DNA from 3 places in the Lysinibacillus sp. G4S2 genome. Region 2 is predicted to be linked to each of the others. Evidence: riboswitches for the same ligand, from Rfam matches in the RefSeq annotation. Region 2 holds a riboswitch; each other region holds the start of a gene.

Region 1 (2,203 bases), 2.4 Mb from region 2:
CAAAAAATCAAAATGTATCTATCAATGAACATCCGCCAAAAAATTAGCAACATATTCGGATAAAAAAATGATGACCACGAAATAATCAAGGTCATCATTTTACTTTACAATCGAGAGTTTATAAAAACCATGCGCTTATATATGATATTCAATTTCATCAACGAAATCCCATTCATATGGTGTTTCTTGGTAAACATAGTAGTTCAACCAGTTTGAGAATAATAAATGTGTATGGGCACGCCATGTATTATTCGGTTCTTTTGATGGATCATCATTTGGGAAGTAATTCACTGGAACTGCAATATCCAATCCTTTTGCAACATCACGACTATATTCATCTGCTAATGTTGTTGCATCATATTCAAGGTGGCCTGTAATCATAATGTTTTTATTATCCTTCGATTGCACAATAAAGACACCCGCATCTTCTGAATACGATAATAAACGTAGATCAGGATGGTTGCGGACTTCCTCAATGGAGACTGATGTATAACGTGAATGTGGAGCCGTAAATAAATCACTGAAGCCACGTACTAAATCCACTGTTAAATCCGTAATGACATGGGAATAAACACCTGAACATTTAGCAGGAAGCTCAATTTTGCCAATACCGTAATGATGGTATAACGCTGCTTGTGCACCCCAACATATATGAAGGATCGATGTTACGTTCTTTTTGGACCAATCCATGATTTCTGATATTTCCTGCCAGTAGTTCACATCTTCAAATGCCATTTTTTCTACTGGTGCTCCCGTAATAATCATGCCATCATAGCGGCGATGGCGAATTTGATGAAAGGTCGTGTAAAATAACTGTAAATGTGATTTACTAACATTTTTTGATTCATGCGTAGCAGTATTTAAAAATGTAATATTGACTTGTAATGGTGTGTTACCTAATAAACGTAGTAATTGTAGCTCTGTTTTTTCTTTTTCTGGCATTAAATTTAAAATTAATATATTTAACGGACGAATTTGTTGGGTTTTCGCTCTATCCTCTTCCATTACGAAGATTTTTTCCTCACGTAAATGTTCTCCAGCTGGTAAGTTTTTCGGAATATTAATTGGCATCTTGCATTCCCCTCTCTTTTATTTCTCTCTTTCTAACATCAATTAGTGCCTTAGTATCCATGCACAAAGCTCATAAAATCTTTTATCGAATTAAATTAAAAAATCCCCCTCATTCCATTTGAGATAGAATGAGAAGGATTTTTTACCACGTTCACTCTTATCTCTCAAAGGATCAATCCTTCGCTGGAATTAGCACCTTTCTAACTTTTTTTGTTAGAGGTTGCTGAAGCGTCATCGGGCCAAATCCCTCAGCTTCTCTTGATAAGATTATTTAATTAAAATGAATTGTAACATGAACAATTAGGAATTTCAATAATACATAGAATATTTTGTTATTAACATGCATGTTCTACTATGAATTGATGAACACTATTCTTGATGCAAACCTTATTTACACGATGAAATATTATGAGATTCCTAATAGCTTTAATTTGGGAGTAATACATTTACTATTGGGATTTAGATCGCATTTATGTAGAAATGGAAAATCAAAGTTATTGCGTTTGCATGTGGAACATTGATGAATATGAAATTCGATGGACGTTATTTATTGATATTCCAGATGAGGACGGTGGAACTCATAGTGAACCAATTAATGAAGGTATAACTGACTTTGATTCTTCTGAAGATGAACGCGAGATGAAATTTAATCTATCCGAATGGGAAGAAGAAATGAAGGAAAGCAATTTGTTTCATTGGTACTGAATTTTCTAAAGGATGAAATTAATGAATGTGATGGTGCAAGTGAAGACAGTGGAGTACACGTTGATTTAAGAAATTGTAACTATTATGTTTTAGGTCGTAAATGGACAGAAGTAATTGAAGAATTCCTAAAAAAATGGCTATGGATTCTACTTTACAGGTGCAGACGGACATTGGACTAATATCTATAAATATAAAAGTTTAGTACCACAAATTTAAGTGAAAGTCGTCATAGCAACTATAAACCGCGTTGACTGAAGATGAGATCAATGAGCTATTGAAATAAAACAATCTACATGTTCCTTTGAGAATGATGAGACGGTTACTTATTTATTTGATAAGTTTAAAGATGACTTTATAGGCTTATCTAATATGATCGAGGAAGTTGAAAATAAATTATCAATTTACACTGTAAAGTTTACGGATTTGA
Region 2 (2,203 bases):
ATTAGTTTACGCCCTGCTTCACGTCCACCTTTAATACCGAATGTAAGCACTGAACCGAAGCCATTTCTCAAATATTTTTTTGCTAAATCATGAGTAGGAAAATCTTCTAAGCCATTGTAATTTACATATTCCACAGATGGGTGGTTTCGTAAATATTCAGCTACTGCCAATGCATTTTCATTGTGTTTTGGAATACGCAAATGAAGCGTTTCTAAACCTTGTAATAAATTAAATGCTGCATCTGCACTCAACGTTGGTCCAAAGTCGCGTAGTAATTGTACACGCAGTTTTGTGGCAAATGCAGCCTCTGCTGTGTCAATACCATAACGCAAACCGTGATAAGAAGCATCTGGCTCAGTAAAGCCTGGGAAACGTCCACGAGTCCAATCAAACTTTCCTGCATCTACTACAACGCCGCCTAAAGTTGTACCATGTCCGCCAATCCATTTTGTTGCGGAATGAACGACGATATCTGCACCGTAGTCAATTGGTGTAGAGCCATATGGTGAAGCAAATGTGCTATCAATAATTAATGGTAAGCCGTTTTCATGTGCTATATTCGCTACTGCTTCGATGTCTAGCACTTTTAAACTTGGGTTACCGTAAATTTCAGCGAACACCGCTTTTGTTTTATCAGTAATAGCTGCTCGGAAATTTTCTGGATTTGTTTCATCTACAAAATTCGTTTTAATACCGTAGTTTGGTAGTGTATTGGCAAATAAGTTATAAGTACCTCCATATAAAGAGCTAGCTGCGACAATTTCATCCCCTGCCCCTGCAAGATTTAAAATTGAAAATGCAATAGCTGCTGCACCAGATGAAAGTGCTACCGCTGCTGTACCGCCTTCTAATAAAGCGACGCGTTTTTCAAAAACATCTACAGTTGGGTTTGTAATTCGTGTGTAAATATTGCCAGCTTCCTCTAAGGCAAAAAGACGTTGCGCATGAGCAGTGTCTTTAAAAACGAATGCCGTTGAGCGATATACGGGCACTGTACGAGATCCTGTTACCGGGTCTGGCTCCTGGCCACCGTGTAACAGCAATGTTTCTGGTTTAAAATTTGTCATTATATACCTCCAAATGGTTATTTTTTTACGATGGTACCGGAGATGAGGAGGATTTTTTCAGTAGAAAACAAAAACCCTCTTCAGTAAGAAGAGGGTTGCGGTTGCAAGTTTTCCTCCCCTTATCTGCCAGATCCAAGTAAGAATCTGTAGGAATTAGCACCTTAGCAAGTTCGTCACTTACTGGTTGCCGGGCATCATAGGGCCTATCCCTCCGCCGCTCTTGATAAGAGTATGAGATTCAATTTCCATCGTTGTTACACAGTATAAACATAGACTTTTTTTCTGTCAACACTAAAATTTTATTTTTTCCGAAACTTCTGTCTGCTTATATACGTATTACGAACGCATACACTATTTTAGTATTTATTGGTTTATCACCAAAAGTTTGGGATGAAATTTGTTAAAACGTATGCCATTTATCTTCATTCAGTAGAAGAGCCCCACCCCTGAAAGTGGAATGAATTGTGCGGGCACAATTCAAAAATCTGGACGCATTGTTTATCTGTGCGAAAGCGAAGCGTCAGCTACAATGCGCCCAGCCGGCACGGAAATCAATCCCACGTTATGGTGATGAGCCTATTTATTTTGAAAGGAGGACTTTTATGGTAAAAGCCGTTATCATTTTTCTACTTGTTGGTTATTTAATTGGCTGTATCCACGGCTCTAAAGTAGCGCAGTTTTTATCCGGGGTAGATTTAAAAAAGACTGGGCATGGCAATGCAGGTGCTTCCAATGCAACACTTTCCCTTGGATGGAAATACGGCGTATTAGTTGCACTTATCGATATCGGTAAAGGTGTAGCAGCTATTATAGGTGCCCATTTCTATCTAGCAGATGCAACACATTTAACAGAAGTACAAGTTTGGTTCTTAAGCTATATTATAGCTGCTGGTGTCATCCTAGGTCATAATTTTCCATTTCACATGGGCTTCAATGGCGGTAAAGGAACTGCATCAATCATAGGAATATTACTTGCAGTTGATTGGAAAATTGGTTTATTTGCACTTATTTTATTTGTTATTTTTTCTTTCGTGACGAACTATTTAATTGTCGGTGTACTTGAATTTTATCTTGTTTTTTGTACAGCAACATATTTATGGATTCCTGGAGTAGGCCCAACGATTATAGCTCTACTA
Region 3 (2,203 bases), 4.0 Mb from region 2:
GTAGTTGAAGTAAATGCAGATTTAGAAGATAGCCCAGAATTCGTTAATGAATCACCATATGAAAAAGCATGGATGATCGTTGTAGAGCCTGCTGATGCATCAGAAGTTGAAAAACTTATGACAGCTGAGCAATACGATGAAATGATTGCTGAATAAGACAAGCCCTAATAAAAAAACGTCGGAAATCACCGGCGTTTTTTATTATCTTCATTCCTTCCACCACGTTGGGAGAAGAATACACTTGAAGTCCCTTATCAATGGGTGTCTTATATGATCATCGACAGAGTGTTATGGATATAATGAGCATAAGGGATATGTCTAATGGGGGTGGCGTGATGTTCGAGGGAAAATGCTTAATTGTCGAAGGGCGTTCGGATAAACTTCAAATTAAACCTATTTTAAGTGAAGATGTTATAATCCTTTGTACGAATGGTACAATTGGAGTTCATCAATTAGAAGAGTTACTGGATCCATATGAGGGCTGTGAGCTTTATACATTCTTTGATGCAGATACATCGGGTGATAAGCTACGGGCATTAATGGACAGACATTATCCAGAGGCTGAGCATTTACGTACGATGCCGACATATAAGGAAGTTGAGACAACTCCGAGAAAGGTGTTAGCGATGATATTGCTTCGTGCACACTTCTCAATCCATAATAAATATATTTTGTAAGGTTGCGTGAAAAGATGGAAGAATGGTCAAAAGAGCAGTGGGACACGGCTGTACAGTCCGGTGAAAAGGCTGCCTTTTATTTATATACACCTATGTGTGGAACGTGTACAGTTGCCTCGAAAATGATGACGATTGTCGAGCAATTACTACCACATTTACAGGTTGGTAAAGCGAATATTAATTTTATAGAGCACATAGCTTTTGATAATAAAATCGAAAGTGTACCATGTTTACTCGTTTGTGATGGCAAAAAAGTGATAGAAAAGGTTTATGCCTTTCAATCCGTACCATTTTTATACGAATTATTAAAAAAATAAATTGACGGAGCTTTACTCGCGTGGTAAAGTACGAATATATTAAAAAATATAAATATATCGAACTCTTATAAAGAGTGGCGGAGGGAAGTGCCCTATGAAGCCCGGCAACCATCACAAAGTGAAAAGGTGCCAAATCACCCAAAGATTTATCTTTGACAGATGAGAGAACGGTTTAGCGTATAAGTTACGTGACCCCTTCTACTTGTCTATAAAGTGAAGGGGTTTTTTTACTTCCTTCAGCGGGTGACACGGATATGAGAAAAGGAGAATTCGCTATGATCCAGCTGCAAAATATTACGAAGAAATACAAAACTGCGAATGGCGAATTAACAGCAGTCAAAGACGTCAACCTTTCTATTAACAAAGGTGAAATTTTTGGCATTATCGGCTATAGTGGCGCTGGTAAAAGTACGATGATTCGCTTATTAAACGGTTTAGAAAAACCTACATCTGGTACGGTGACGGTTAACAATCAAGAATTTTCATCTATAAAGGGGCAAAAGCTCAGAGATGCTAGACAAAAGGTCAGTATGATTTTCCAGCATTTTAATTTACTTTGGTCTAGAACTGTTGAGGAAAATATCGCTTTCCCACTAGAAATCGCAGGTGTTCCAAAGGCACAACGTGAAGCGCGAGTGAATGAATTGATCACACTTGTTGGCTTAGGGGGGCGCGCTAAGGCGTATCCATCACAGCTATCAGGGGGACAAAAGCAACGTGTAGGTATCGCTCGCGCCCTTGCTAATAATCCAGAGGTATTGTTATGTGATGAGGCAACATCTGCACTCGATCCGGAGACAACAGATGCTATCCTTGATCTACTTGTCGATATTAATGAACGATTAGGTCTAACGATCGTATTAATTACACATGAAATGCACGTTATTCGCAAAATTTGTCATCGTGTAGCGGTTATGGAAGCCGGAGAAATTGTAGAGCGCGGTGAAGTATTACAAGTATTCCAAGCTCCACAAGCTGCCATTACGAAAAAATTCGTTTCTCAAATTACAGATACGAAAGAAACACAGGAAACAGTGGCACAAATTAAAGCAAATTACCCTACTGGACAACTTGTCAAACTAGTTTTTGTAGGCGAAAAAACAGAACAGCCTGTAATTTCACATCTTGTGAAACAGTTTGATGTGGAAGTAAGTATTGTACATGGGAATATTTCGCAAACGAAAAATGGTGCGTACGGCACACTTATTG

Evidence for each region. Region 2 has a riboswitch for S-adenosylmethionine ahead of QUF91_RS02430 (O-acetylhomoserine aminocarboxypropyltransferase/cysteine synthase family protein). Riboswitches for the same ligand answer to the same signal wherever they lie in the genome.
Region 1: another riboswitch for S-adenosylmethionine. It lies ahead of metA (homoserine O-acetyltransferase MetA); the one in region 2 lies ahead of QUF91_RS02430 (O-acetylhomoserine aminocarboxypropyltransferase/cysteine synthase family protein).
Region 3: another riboswitch for S-adenosylmethionine. It lies ahead of QUF91_RS22395 (methionine ABC transporter ATP-binding protein); the one in region 2 lies ahead of QUF91_RS02430 (O-acetylhomoserine aminocarboxypropyltransferase/cysteine synthase family protein).

Annotation. Positions count from the first base shown of each region.
Region 1 covers NZ_JAUCFJ010000002.1:2,823,104-2,825,306, forward strand. The annotation lists gene QUF91_RS14515 (hypothetical protein) at 1-47, shown strand, start outside; gene metA (homoserine O-acetyltransferase MetA) at 136-1,071, opposite strand; SAM riboswitch class I at 1,226-1,339, opposite strand; gene QUF91_RS14525 (hypothetical protein) at 1,579-1,776, shown strand.
Region 2 covers NZ_JAUCFJ010000002.1:423,303-425,505, reverse strand. The annotation lists gene QUF91_RS02430 (O-acetylhomoserine aminocarboxypropyltransferase/cysteine synthase family protein) at 1-1,067, opposite strand, end outside; SAM riboswitch class I at 1,184-1,297, opposite strand; gene QUF91_RS02425 (glycerol-3-phosphate acyltransferase) at 1,670-2,203, shown strand, end outside.
Region 3 covers NZ_JAUCFJ010000002.1:4,385,597-4,387,799, reverse strand. The annotation lists gene gcvH (glycine cleavage system protein GcvH) at 1-156, shown strand, start outside; gene QUF91_RS22405 (toprim domain-containing protein) at 336-677, shown strand; gene QUF91_RS22400 (thioredoxin family protein) at 692-994, shown strand; SAM riboswitch class I at 1,057-1,160, shown strand; gene QUF91_RS22395 (methionine ABC transporter ATP-binding protein) at 1,270-2,203, shown strand, end outside.